3 regions of the Photorhabdus aballayi genome follow, and region 1 is predicted to be linked to each of the others. Evidence: predicted binding sites of a transcription regulator. Region 1 holds the regulator's gene; each other region holds the start of a gene.
What was found. Region 1 encodes CRP, which controls carbon source genes, mostly activating them, when cyclic AMP is high. Its sites were predicted from a motif close to ATGTGANNNNNNTCACAT; they were not measured.
Positions count from the first base shown of each region.

Region 2: the regulator CRP is predicted to act here: its motif matches at 3,042-3,059, upstream of cdd (cytidine deaminase).
Region 3: the regulator CRP is predicted to act here: its motif matches at 3,460-3,477, upstream of ompW (outer membrane protein OmpW).

Region 1 covers NZ_JAPFCD010000050.1:10,450-15,347, forward strand. Annotated here, with positions in the region: gene OO184_RS19470 (LysE family translocator) at 1-345, opposite strand, end outside; gene OO184_RS19475 (hydrolase) at 450-1,430, shown strand; gene OO184_RS19480 (YheU family protein) at 1,427-1,645, shown strand; gene OO184_RS19485 (phosphoribulokinase) at 1,664-2,533, shown strand; gene OO184_RS19490 (OsmC family protein) at 2,659-3,066, opposite strand; gene crp (cAMP-activated global transcriptional regulator CRP) at 3,387-4,019, shown strand; gene argD (bifunctional acetylornithine/succinyldiaminopimelate transaminase) at 4,069-4,898, opposite strand, start outside.
Region 2 covers NZ_JAPFCD010000057.1:14,168-19,065, reverse strand. Annotated here, with positions in the region: gene sanA (outer membrane permeability protein SanA) at 1-55, opposite strand, end outside; gene OO184_RS20625 (NAD-dependent malic enzyme) at 199-1,896, opposite strand; gene cdd (cytidine deaminase) at 2,102-2,986, opposite strand; gene OO184_RS20615 (CidB/LrgB family autolysis modulator) at 3,128-3,823, opposite strand; gene OO184_RS20610 (CidA/LrgA family protein) at 3,826-4,254, opposite strand; gene OO184_RS20605 (tlde1 domain-containing protein) at 4,331-4,898, shown strand, end outside.
Region 3 covers NZ_JAPFCD010000001.1:264,940-269,837, reverse strand. Annotated here, with positions in the region: gene trpCF (bifunctional indole-3-glycerol-phosphate synthase TrpC/phosphoribosylanthranilate isomerase TrpF) at 1-533, shown strand, start outside; gene trpB (tryptophan synthase subunit beta) at 573-1,763, shown strand; gene trpA (tryptophan synthase subunit alpha) at 1,763-2,569, shown strand; gene ompW (outer membrane protein OmpW) at 2,675-3,316, opposite strand; gene OO184_RS01025 (YciC family protein) at 3,754-4,524, shown strand; gene OO184_RS01020 (Ail/Lom family outer membrane beta-barrel protein) at 4,686-4,898, opposite strand, start outside.

The sequences.
Region 1 (4,898 bases):
CCAACCTTGATACCAGCGCACCGGCTTGATAACCGCGCTATCTTTGACATCCAGACGCCGGTAACTGGCTGTTGCCGTTTTCCATGCTAACCATAGCAAATAGAGACTACCTGCGATTTTCATGACGGTGTGAATAGCAGGATAGATCAACAGCAATGTCGCTATTCCGAAAGCAGCCAGATATAAAATCGTCTGCATGCCCAGAACAACGCCAAAGAGCAATCCCAAAGAGCGGATAAAGCCAAAGTTAGCACCTGATGAAGTCAGCAACATGTTGTTTGGACCCGGCGTAATGGCAGAAATAAACAAAAAAGTTGTTAATGAAAAAATCAGGCTTGCTGTCATGAAGAGTTACCTTTCATCCTGAATAATGGCGTTTCCCTTTAACAGAAAATATCAGTATGTTATTCACCATACAAGATAACTAATCAATTTAACTCGAAACCATTATGACTGATATCTTTCGTCCTCTAACCGGAGCCAGTAATCCGCATTTGCAGACACTACTCCCGCGTCTGGTGCGGCGGTATCCCGAACTGCAACCATATTGGCAACGGCTTAATTTACCAGATAACGATTTTGTTGATCTGGCATGGAGTGAAGATCCCGCCACCGCAGCACACAAGCCACGATTGATCCTGTTTCATGGTCTGGAAGGCAGTTTCCACAGCCCTTATGCCCACGGTTTGCTTCATATCTGCCAAGAAAAAGGCTGGCTTGGCGTTGTCATGCATTTTCGCGGGTGCAGTGGTGAACCGAACCGCCAAAAACGTCTCTATCATTCTGGCGAAACAAGCGATGCCCGTTATTTTCTGAGCTGGTTAAAACAGACCTACGGTGATGCACCCACCTCAGCCGTAGGTTATTCAGTCGGCGGTAATATGCTAGCCTGCTATCTGGCAGAAGAAAAAACCAACGCCCAGATCAATGCTGCCGTCATTGTTTCCGCCCCTTTGATGTTGGAAGCCTGTTCCCTGCGGATAGAAAAAGGATTTTCTCAGGTTTATGAACGCTATTTACTGAATAGCCTGAAACGTAATGCCACCCGTAAATTGTTACGTTACCCCGGCTCACTCCCTATCAATCTGTCTCAGGTAAAAAGATTGAAACATATTCGAGAATTTGATGAAATTGTGACCGCAAAAATCCACGGCTTTAAAAATGCAGCGGACTACTACCGCCAGTGCAGCGCTCTACCGCGTCTGCCTGATATTACTGTGCCGCTGCTGATTATTCATGCTAAAGACGATCCCTTTATGGCGCCGGAAGTTGTCCCTGATCTCAAAATGTTACCTAAAAATATTGAATACCAAATGACAGAATATGGTGGACATGTCGGCTTTGTCAGCGGTTCGTTGAAGAAACCACAAATGTGGCTGGAACAACGCATCCCAAGTTGGCTGTCATCTTATCTGGAGCAACCACAATGATTATTCCGTGGCAACAACTGGAGCCAGAAACTCTGCTAAATTTGATAGAGAGCTTTGTCCTGCGGGAAGGCACTGACTATGGCGAAGATGAAAAATCGCTGGAGCAGAAGGTCGCTGACATACGCCGTCAGTTGGAACGGGGAGATGTTATGCTGGTGTGGTCTGAACTGCATGAGAGCATCAATATTGTGCCAAAAAAAATGTTCCATCCTTAATATTATGGAGTTTACTGTATGTCCGCCAAACATCCGATTATTGCAATTACCGGCTCCAGTGGCGCCGGAACTACCACCACCAGTTTAGCTTTCCGTAAGATTTTCCAGCAACTTAACATCAGCGCAGCACAGATAGAGGGAGATAGTTTCCACCGTTACACCCGTCCTGAAATGGATGCCGCAATCCGTAAAGCCAAGGAGCAAGGCAGACATATCAGTTATTTTGGGCCAGAAGCCAATGATTTTGGCATGCTGGAAAAAACCATGATTGACTATGGTGAAACCGGTGAAGGCCGCCGGCGCAAGTACCTCCATACCTATGACGACGCCGTCCCTTACAACCAGCTCCCCGGTACATTTACGCCGTGGGAATCTTTACCTAAGCAGACCGATGTGCTGTTTTATGAAGGTCTGCACGGCGGCGTTGTCACACCACAGCATAATGTCGCCAGTCATGTTGATCTGCTAGTGGGCGTCGTGCCGATTGTCAATCTTGAATGGATACAGAAACTCATCCGCGATACCGGAGAACGGGGGCATTCACAGGAAGCCGTGATGGATTCCGTCGTGCGTTCTATGGATGATTATATCAACTACATTACGCCACAATTCTCACGAACACATATCAACTTCCAACGTGTCCCTACCGTTGATACATCCAATCCATTTTCAGCTAAAGCCATTCCATCATTGGATGAAAGTTTCATTGTCATCCGCTTCCGTGATCTGACTCAAATTGATTTCCCATACTTGCTAGCAATGTTACAAGGCTCATTCGTTTCAAGCATTAATACCATCGTAGTTCCCGGCGGAAAAATGGGATTAGCAATGGAATTAATTATGACGCCATTGGTACAGCGACTGCTGGAAGGGGAAAAGATTTGTTAATCAGCGCCTGAGATAAATTTAGAAAATCCGGCACTTAAAATTTGCATCTTATATTATTCAGTTAAAAAAACAGGTAACTGAGATATTAGTTACCTGTTGTTATTTTTTGATCAAGAAATAATTTATCAATCTATATCTTTAACTTCAAAACTGTGGGTAATTTCAACTGATTTCCCCAACATCAATGAAACAGAGCAATATTTTTCCGCAGACAACATGACAGCACGTTCAACCGCTTTATCTGTTAAATCCTTACCCGTAACAATAAAATGCAGATTAATATGAGTAAACAAGCGTGGCGCCTCTTCACGACGTTGGGAAGTTAATTTTACTTCACAATCTCTTATGTCGTACCTGCCTTTCTGTAAAATAGAAACTACATCAATCGTACTGCAACCACCGGCTGCCATTAATACCATTTCCATTGGGCTCGGCGCTCTATCGCCAGCATTACCATCCATCATGATCTGATGACCAGAAGATGACTCCCCCAAAAGAGACAATCCTTCAACCCATTTTACCCGCGCTTGCATAAATACCTCTTAAGTCGTTCTTTGCATCCAAGCCTACTCTTTCAGTATTAAACTGGCAATCTAATGAGCAGTTTATTATGCTGAAACAATACAAGACAAGACAGAAGCCTTTTCCTGTGTTAAAAACAGAAGCGGGCCGGGTATATATAGGTTAAGCTCAATACGTAAGGTTCAAATTTCAGATAACCTATATAAAACCCTTATCTGTCGGTTTTTCAACAAACTAATATGTTAAGCTAGTGTCTTTATAAGCCAGCCTGACGAGAAACTTTTAGATTCTCGTGTTATTTAGGCAGCGATAACAACAGAGGATGAAGCGAATGGTTCTCGGCAAGCCACAAACAGACCCGACTCTTGAATGGTTTTTGTCACACTGCCATATTCATAAATATCCATCTAAAAGTACGCTTATTCATCAAGGCGAAAAAGCAGAGACGCTTTACTACATCGTAAAAGGCTCTGTTGCGGTTTTGATTAAAGATGAAGAAGGCAAAGAGATGATCCTCTCCTATTTAAATCAGGGGGATTTCATTGGTGAACTTGGATTATTTGAAGAGGGGCAAGAGCGTACAGCCTGGGTACGGGCCAAAAGCGCCTGTGAAGTGGCTGAAATCTCCTATAAAAAATTCCGCCAACTGATTCAGGTAAACCCGGATATTTTAATGCGTTTATCTGCCCAAATGGCAAACCGTTTGCAAACAACTTCTGAGAAAGTCGGTAATCTGGCTTTCCTGGATGTTACTGGCCGGATTGCCCAAACTTTATTGAATCTGGCGAAACAACCAGATGCAATGACCCACCCGGACGGAATGCAAATCAAAATCACGCGTCAGGAAATTGGTCAGATTGTTGGCTGTTCCCGCGAAACAGTTGGTCGTATTCTGAAAATGCTAGAAGATCAAAACTTGATCTCCGCACACGGTAAAACTATCGTTGTTTACGGTACACGTTAACGCTTGATTAATCAGCGCATAATCCTGCGCTGATTTCTCTTGTGCTTAATTACACCAACTGACTAATTGTCTGCTCCAACCGTTCCATGCCCTGAGCAAGCTCTTCTTCACTGATAATCAACGAAGGCGTGAAACGCAGTACATCACCACCCGCACTCAACAACATTAAGCCATTTGCAGCCGCCAGTTGCAGAATATCTTTAGCTTTTCCCTGATACGGCGCTTTGAGTTCCGCACCAATCAGCAGACCCTTTCCACGAATTTCACCAAATATCGAATATTTCTGATTGATATCATTCAGAAAATTCACTATTAAACTATGGCGTTTTTCAACGCCTTCCAGAACCTCTGGCGTATTAATAATATCAAAAGCAACATTTGCAACTGCACAAGCCAACGGATTACCGCCATAAGTTGTACCGTGAGTTCCCGGCATCATCGCAGACGCAATATTCTCTGTCGTCAGCATAGCGCTGATAGGGAAGCCATTTCCCAATGCTTTTGCTGTGGTAATGATGTCCGGCGTAACATCATAATGCATATAAGAAAATAGCTTACCGGTACGCCCCATCCCACTTTGCACTTCATCAAACACCAACAACACCTGATGCTTATCGCAAAGCTCACGCAACCCATGAATAAATGCCGGTGCTGCCGGTGTGACTCCCCCTTCTCCTTGAACCGGCTCCAATACAACAGCACAAGTATGGTCATCTATGACGGCCTTCACTGCATCTAAATCATTAAAAGGCACATGAATAATATCCGCGGGTTTTGGCCCAAAACCATCAGCATATTTTGGCTGACCACCCACGGAGACAGTAAATAAGGTGCGACCATGAAAACCCTGATGAAATGCGATAATTTTGGTTTTATAGG
Region 2 (4,898 bases), on a different contig from region 1:
TCAGTATCAGCATCCCTGTGATGAATAACAGACTAGTTATCAGGCGCTTCCACATGCTTTTGCCTTTTTATACACATTAATGACTGAATTTGTTAAAGGCTACTTTACCTGAAATTTCTAAGCAAGTTTTCTCTCTGAGAAAAAGCTTGTTAGTAAAAGTAAACTAACAAGCTTTTTAGGTATTTTTAGCGATAAAAATCAGAATGAAGTGCGTTTATACACGCGATATTCAGGTTTCCAGAAGTTGCGTTCAATCGCTTCATCCAGTGCGCCATCTGAGGTAACAGTGGCAACGCCCTGTATTTGTGCCTCTTTGGCGACTTGTTTAGCAATTTTGCGTGATACGTCCTGAATATCATCAATAAGCGGCAGTAACGGGCCTTGTCCCTGTTGGGCTAAGGGGGAACAATCCGCCAGTGTTCGACTTGCTGCCATTAACATACCGTCAGTAACCAGTTTGGCCCCTGACGCAATGACACCCAGACCAATCCCAGGGAAGATATAGGCGTTGTTACATTGAGCAATCGGATATTCCTGATCTTTGTATTTTACCGGATTAAATGGGCTACCTGTCGCCACCAGAGCGGCGCCATCTGTCCAGTTGATGATATCTTCTGGACGGGCTTCAACGCGAGAAGTTGGATTCGATAACGGCATGACGATTGGACGTTCACAGTGTTTATGCATCTCACGGATGATCTCTTCTGTAAACAAACCTGACTGACCTGAAACACCAATCAATACCGTCGGTTTAGCATTACGGACAACATCGAGCAACGAGATGGCATCGCTGTTTACATCCCATTGAGTCAATGAGTCGCTTTTCTGTACCAGCTTATTCTGGAAATCCAACAGATTTGGCAGTTTGTCTGTCAATAAACCGAACCGGTCAACCATGAAAATACGGGCACGAGCCTGTTCTTCGCTTAAACCTTCGGATTTCATCTGGGCGACGATCTGTTCTGCAATGCCGCAACCGGCGGAACCCGCGCCAAGGAAGGTAACTGTTTGATCTTTCAATTGACGGCCAGCCGCGTGGCTAGCGGCAATTAAGCTCCCTAATGTAACGGCGGCGGTTCCCTGAATATCATCATTAAAGCAGCAAACCTCATGGCGATAGCGATCAAGCAGAGGCATGGCATTTTTTTGGGCAAAATCTTCAAATTGCAGCAGCACATTCGGCCAACGGCGTTTAACAGCCTGAATAAATTCATCTACGAATTCATCATACTCTTCACCGGTGATGCGCGGATGACGCCAGCCCATATATAACGGATCATTCAGGCGCTGTGGGTTATTGGTGCCGACATCCAGGACAACTGGCAGTGTATAAGCTGGGCTAATACCACCGCAGGAGGTATACAAGGAGAGCTTACCGATAGGAATACCCATACCGCCAATGCCTTGGTCGCCTAAACCAAGGATACGTTCGCCATCGGTAACCACGATGACTTTGACATTTTGCTTGGTTGCATTTTGCAGCATGTCATCAATATGGGCTTTGTTGGGATATGAGATGAACAGGCCGCGGGCGCGACGGTAAATATCGGAAAAGTGCTCACAAGCTTCACCAACGGTTGGGGTGTAGATGATTGGCATCATTTCGTTCAAATGTGCATCCAGCAGGCGATAGAACAGGGTTTCGTTAGTGTCCTGAATATTTCGCAGATAAATGTGCTTATCTGCGTCATTTTTAAAATCAAGATACTGTCGATAAGCACGTTCAGCTTGTTCTTCGATGGTTTCGACCGCTTCCGGTAATAAACCGTAAAGATTAAAGTTGCTGCGTTCTTCTTCAGTAAAAGCGCTGCCTTTATTCAGCAGGGGGAATTCCAACAGAATTGGGCCAGCATAGGGAATATATAATGGACGTTTACTTTCGTGTTCCAGTTCCATGAATCTTACTCTTTGAACTAAATGGATAAACAAGGTTAGCTTAGATCCTAAGAGATAGGAAAAATATGTACAGTAAATGTTACTTAATTAGAGGTATTATGAGCTAAAATGAGAGATAACATCCAGATTTGGCTAATAAAATGTTACGGTAATTGTTTTTTATAGCGGAAAACCCTCTATCTGCATAGAAGGTTTTCCGCTAAATTCAGAAAGTGTAGTAATCAAATTTGCTGCAACCGAGTGCGGCAAGTATGGATTGAGTCGCACTCCGTTGGGATAAATCACAGTGTTTTCCCTCAACCAACACGGCTCTGTCGATAGCCAGGCAATCACCACCAGAAATGTTCATCAGAATCAGCGCTGCTTGTAATGGCGGTAAGCTTGGGTTAAATGCGGCATTTTCTGCATAACGCCCAGGATAAATTTTTCCATCTTTTCCCAAAAGCGCGGTACCACTGTAGGAATTACTGTATGGAGCATAGCTCTGGTTTGCTGCATCTAGCGCAGTCAGTACTAATTTATCCGTGGTTTCTAGTTTATAACCATGATTGACCGGGTCCATCAACAAAGTCTTGATGCCCAGATCGTTTGGGCCAAAAGAATCTGGCAGATAATGACCTAATGTTGAATGTACCTGCTTTGGCAGGTGAATCTCTAATTGGGCGCCACTATTAAGTTCATTCATAAATTGACGGCAGTGCCCGCACGGAGAGTAGTTCACAGTAACAGATGCCAGTCTTTTCTCGCCCAATAACCAAGCGTGAGTAATCGCACACTGTTCTGCATGAATCGTTTGCTGTAGCGGCACGCCCGCAAATTCCATATTCGCGCCAAAATAGAGGTTTCCGCTTTCACCGCGGGCAATGGCGCCAACATTAAAATGGGATATTGGTGTTAGGGAACATGCCGCTGCGAGTGGCAACAGGGCGACAGCTAGGGTGTTATCATCAAAACCACAGGTTTTCTTAATAGATTCAGCTTGCTCAGCAGTAAGCATGGCAGGAAAGTCGTTGTTTCCTGCGTAAGGTAAGAGAGCATCCTGTAGTTTAGAGGGTAATTGTACCCAGATAGGGTGAAAACGAGCTTGCATAGCGTGATCTCCGAATTAACTTAAGATCATTCTAAGTTGTCTGATTAGATTTGTAATGTGATAAATGTCATATGGATGGATGAGACTTATGTAATTGAAGTTGGTAATTAAGCGATTATTATCAAATTTCCTAAAGATAAACTAGCTAAATAGGTATAGCAGCACCGGGAATACAAAGGGGGCTGTTAGTGAAGTAATGATACCGCAGGTCATCAATGCCAATGAGCTGTATGCGCCTTCAACAAAATTGACCTCCGCACAGCGGGCAGTACCTAAAGCATGTGATGCCGTTCCCATTGCCAGGCCGCGGGATGCTTTAGTTTTTACCTGTAACAGATCGAACAGGTTGTGACCAAATATTGCCCCGAAAATGCCGACAAAAATGACGCAAGCAGCACTGATTGCAGGAATACCGCCAATAGCATCTGCTACTGCCATTGCTATTGGTGTTGTGACGGATTTAGGTAATATCGAAGCGGCCATTTCAGGCGTTGCGCCCATCCATAAGGCAATAGCAGCGCCTGTCACCATAGCGACAATACTGCCGATAAAACAGATGCTGATAATGGACTTCCATTGGGCTCGGATCTGATGTAGCTGCTCATATAAAGGAAATGCTAGCGCAACCACTGCGGGTTGGAGTAGATCATTTAGCATTCGGCTGCCGGCAAAATAGTGTTCATAAGGCGTGTGGGTGATTAATAATATTGGAATAATGATGGCGATAGAAACCAATAAGGGGTTCAGTACGGGAATTTTGAATCGTAATGAAAGTTTTCTTGCGGTGTAGAATACAATCAATGTTAATGGCAGTGACCACCAAATATGACTTAACATTTTTATTTCTCTTGTTTCTGTTGTTCACTCTTAATTTCTGAGGCGGAACTCATAATTGGACGTTCACGATGAACATAGTGGGAACTGTAAGCAACGATAATCATAACAACTACGGTACTGATCAGGCATGAAAAAACAATTGGAATTATCTGTTGGCTGAGTTGATCGTAATAATTGATCACGCCCACACCGATAGGCAGAAACAATAAAGTCATATTTTTTAGTAACAAACTACAACCTGGTTTTGCCCAATGAACAGGAATGAGTTGGAAAGATAATAAAACGAACAAGATCAACATGCCGATAATACTGCCGGGAATGATGATGGGTAATAGGGAAGAAATGGCATTACCTGTCATCAAACACAAATAAATCAGAACAAATGCTCGTAGGTACTGCCAACCAATAATCAGTACTTCACGAAACGACATAACAAAATCCCTAATTCTGGTGAAGTATTCATCATACAATTAACCTTGAGAATGTGCCATCCTTTCCTTCGAAAGGATGACAGAAATTTCGGCGGTTCTGGATTACAGCCCCGATAAAATGATTAGCAAGATTGGTAATGTGTGGTTTGATTTAATACGAGGTTTTCTAGAAAAAAGTGAACTTTATGATAGCGTTGAAGTCCAACCATACGAAAACATACGCTATGGAAAAAATAGTAATTTAATCAATTGCAGGTTGGAATACAACTCGCAGATATATTATATGGGAATAACCATGCAAATTTGTAGGATGAATTATAACGACCTGTCCGATAATGGACGAAAGGCTAAATTTCATTGTTATGGCGTTGGTATATTTGACGTTTTCTCTGGTCAAGATCCATACGTCAACAAGTCTGAATGTTCTTACATTGAGAAATCAGCAATTCCTCCAGGTCAGTATTGGATTGTTGATCGTCCGGTTGGTAGCATAGCGAACCAAGTCAGAGGCACAGCTCTTGATATGATTCATGGTACTAATCATTCTCAATGGTTTGGGTTATACCCTATAGATTTCAAGATGCATCGCGACGGCAAGGGAGCGAATCCCCGGGAGCATAGAGAACTATGTGACCGGGGTGAGT
Region 3 (4,898 bases), on a different contig from region 1:
TTTATGGTGGTTTGATATTTGCTGAACATTCGCCACGTAAGATTAATATCCAACAGGCCCAACAAATTATTAATGCAGCAAATCTCAAATATGTAGGGGTATTTCAAAATCAATCATCCGCATTCATCAGCCATACCGCCCGTACCCTTTCTCTGGCTGCGGTACAATTACATGGCGCAGAAGGCGAAATTTATATTGCGGAACTGCGAAAAACACTACCTGAAAATTGTCAAATTTGGAAAGCAGTTGATATGTCGAAAGATGCCTTTCACGCCAAAGCCGAAAATGTTGACCGTTATTTACTTGATAACGGCAAAGGTGGAACCGGCCAAAGTTTCGATTGGCAATTACTTGACAAGCAATCACTCGCCAATGTCATGCTAGCCGGTGGGTTAAATGAAGAAAATTGCCAACAAGCAGCAAAATATGGCTGTTGCGGACTTGATTTTAACTCTGGCGTCGAAAGCGCACCCGGCATCAAAAGCAGCCATAAATTAAATAAAGTGTTTCAGCTTCTACGCTGTTACCAATAAGCAACAATTTCCCGATTCATATAATGGACAAGCAGAACAATGAGTAAACTTAACCCCTATTTTGGTGATTTCGGTGGACAATTTGTACCACAGATCCTTATTCCAGCCCTTGAACAATTAGAAGCCGCATTTATTGCGGCTCAGCAAGACCCAGAATTTCAGCAAGAATTTCAGGATCTACTGAAAAATTATGCGGGCAGGCCAACAGCATTAACTTTATGCCGTAATCTGACGAAAGGCACCAAAACCCGCCTTTATCTGAAACGTGAAGATCTATTACACGGCGGCGCTCATAAAACCAACCAAGTACTTGGTCAGGCATTATTAGCAAAACGCATGGGAAAAAGCGAAATTATTGCGGAAACCGGCGCTGGTCAACATGGTGTAGCAACCGCCCTCACCTGTGCGCTGTTAAATATGAAATGCCGCATTTATATGGGCGCTAAAGATGTGGAGCGCCAATCCCCTAATGTTTTCCGCATGCGTCTGATGGGAGCCGAAGTCATTCCAGTTCATAGCGGCTCTGCCACCTTAAAAGATGCCTGCAATGAAGCATTACGTGATTGGTCTGGCAGCTACGATAAAGCCCACTATTTATTAGGGACTGCCGCTGGACCACATCCCTATCCGACGATGGTTCGAGAGTTCCAGCGTATGATCGGCGAAGAAGCCAAATCCCAAATTCTGGCAAAAGAGGGGCGCCTGCCTGATGCCGTGTTGGCCTGTGTTGGTGGAGGTTCCAATGCCATTGGCATGTTTGCGGAATTTATTCCTGAAAAATCGGTCCGCCTAATTGGTATTGAACCTGCCGGGCTTGGCATTGAAACCGGTAAACATGGCGCGCCACTGAAACATGGCAAATTGGGTATCTATTTTGGTATGAAATCGCCAATGATGCAGACAGATGAAGGCCAGATTGAAGAATCTTATTCTATTTCTGCCGGTCTGGATTTCCCTTCCGTTGGCCCTCAGCATGCCTATCTGAACAGTATTGGACGGGCTGATTATGTTTCCATCACCGATGATGAAGCATTAGAAGCGTTCAAAATCCTTTCCCGTGAGGAAGGCATTATTCCAGCCCTCGAATCCTCTCATGCGCTGGCTTACGCTTTGAAAATGATCCATCAAGCTCCTGATAAAGAGCAATTACTGATCGTTAATCTATCCGGTCGCGGTGATAAAGACATATTTACTGTCCACGATATTTTAAAATCCAGAGGGGAAATCTAATGGAACGTTACGAGCAGCTATTTAAACAACTGGAAAGTCGTAAACAAGGTGCTTTTGTCCCCTTTGTCACACTAGGCGATCCAACCCCAGAATTATCGTTGAAAATTATTGATACTCTGATTGCAAGTGGCGCTGACGCTCTTGAGTTAAGTATTCCTTTTTCTGATCCGCTGGCTGACGGCCCAACCATTCAAAATGCTAATTTGCGTGCCTTCTCCTCAAATGTAACCCCCACGCTCTGTTTTGAACTATTAACAAAAATTCGGGCAAAATATCCTGATATTCCTATTGGTTTATTGATGTATGCCAATCTGGTTTTTCATCATGGAATAGACGAATTCTATCGCCGTTGCAAAAATGCAGATATTGATTCAGTATTAGTCGCAGATGTTCCTATGTCAGAATCACGGCCATTCCGTACCGCAGCTATGAAACATAATATTGCCCCTATTTTTATTTGCCCACCCAACGCAGAAGATGAATTATTACGTGAAATTGCCTCTTATAGCCGCGGATATACCTACCTATTATCAAGAGCGGGCGTAACCGGTATAGAAAGACGAGGTGAAAAACCGTTAAATCATTTAGTCAATAAACTACGGGAATATCATGCTGCACCACCGTTACAAGGATTTGGTATTTCAGAACCTGAGCAGGTAAAAGAAACGTTAGCAAGTGGAGCAGCGGGCGCCATTTCCGGCTCTGCCGTCGTTAGAATTATTGAACAAAATCTTTCTCAGCCGGAAATAATGCTGAAAAAATTAACTGAATTTGTATCAAAAATGAAGTCTGCAACACAACTGTAGTGTGAAAAATAACTGTAATGTGAAAAGTATTGTATAAAAATGGGGCAAAACCTGCCCCATACTTTTCATATCAAACAACCATGTCAAACAAACGCGGCTTTTTTATCAGAAGTGATAACCGGCACTAAACATAAATACCCACGGATCAATCCGGGTATCAATTTTATGATGCTGGTCACCCGCTTTAAATTTTACATCCGTTTCGATGTTTATCCACCATACAGAGGCATTTATTATCCAGTTTCGATCTAACGCATAATCCAGACCAACTTGACCGGCAACACCCCAGGAATCTTTCAGATCCAGACTATGCAAATTACTATCTTTAACAGCATCACTGCCATTAAATTTTTCATTAAAGAAAGTCGTGTAGTTTAGACCAATACCGACATAGGGGTGGAATCTATTTTCTTTAGAGCCGAAATAGTATTGCGCCATTAATGTCGGCGGCAAACTTTTTATTTTAGCGATATTCCCGACACCCGGTAAACTTACTCGGTTCTGGAAAGGTGTGCCAGCGAGTAATTCCACACCAATATTATCTGTAATCATATAACCGAAGGTCAAACCCATCTGAGTATTATTATCCGCACTAAGAGAACCTAAACCTAATACATTATCAGAGCCAGTATTGGGTCTGACAGTCGCACTACCTGCACGGAAAATAAAGTCACCCGCTTCATGAGCGAAAGCGAATGATGGTGCTAAAGTTGCCGCTGCTAATACAAATGCAGAAATTTTTTTCATTATTCGTCCCATTCCTGTGATTTAAAGTCAGAAAAATATACCCATATATTGGAAACTATGATCTAAGACAGATCACATCTTTTAAAAAATTTCAGTAAAACCGTATATTTATAATATTATTATTTCAATTAGGAATTATTTTAAATTGATCTAGATCAAAGTTTATTTATTATTAATCAGTTAGAAATCTTTTATTTATATATTTATTCAGATGTTTTATCTTCTCTCTCATTATATTTCCATTATGTTTTAATAAGGTTAATTTTATGTTTATTTTTATCTTAAAAATATAATGTGAAGAACTTTTTTCCGCCATCAATAATCACAGCTAACCATCAATTTATCCGCATCATCTCGTTTCTACTATCCACCTTTCCCCATAACAAGGTACAATCATCCCCTATGCATTGTTGTTTAACCTGATAGGAGCAGTCTTCATGCCAATCACGGCGAATACCCTGTACCGTGACAGTTTTAACTTTTTCAAGAATCAACTGTTAAGTACCCTGACCCTGGCCGCCCTAGCGGCTCTGGTTACCACCTTATTGGGGCACCTGTTTATTCCTGACAGCGAACAGATGAAGTTGCTGACAGAAGCAGAATTTACGTTTGCCACCTCAGGCAAGGCCGGTATTCAGGAGCTGGTGTCTCAAATGACTCCAGAACAACAGTCAATGATCATGCGGGCGGGAATCGGAACCATTTTCTCCAGTATGATTGGCAGCGTGCTACTGGTCGGTGGTGTACTGACGCTGGTCGCGGCAGTTTCAGAGGGAAATCGTATCTCTTCATTACAGGCAATTGGTTTATCAGCAACCCAATTACCGAGACTGTTCCTATTACTGCTTATCTGTACCCTGCTAATTCAACTTGGCTTAATGCTTATGCTGGTGCCTGGCATTATTTTGTCGATCGCACTGGCTTTATCACCCGTTATTATGACTACCGATCGTTGCGGCATTTTTGCTTCTATGAAAATAAGCTGGAAACTGGCATTTGCTAATATTCGCCTGCTGGTTCCGGCAATTCTTTTATGGCTGACCGCGAGGCTCTTGCTGGCATTTATTATTGACCGCCTAACATTCATTCACAACGAGATGGCAGGGATTATTCTTGGGGTGTTTAATAACCTCATTTCAGCCATTTTGCTGATTTATCTGTTCCGGTTGTATATGCTGGTTACCTCTTCACAACAAAAATCAATATAAAATAGCGATTCAAACCAAAAACCCCATAGCAATAAACTATGGGGTAAGCAGAATAAGCTAGTGATAACTGGATTGAGCTAAAATGCAAAAAAATTCCCTGTTTTTCAACAGGGAATTCTATAGAAAAGAGAGCTAATTAAATATCAATTAGCAAATTTCGGTTAGAACCGATAGCCGACACCAACTACCCAAGTGCCTACTTTAAGGTCACCCAATCTGGCGTCATCAAATTTTGCGTATTCATAGGATGTATCAATAGTCCAGTTTGGAACAGGGTTAAACTGTAATCCCAGTCCATAGCCAATAGATGTTTTACTGTGACTGAAACTCTCTGAACCAACAAAATCAGAGACCTTAACCTTTCCATGTGCAGC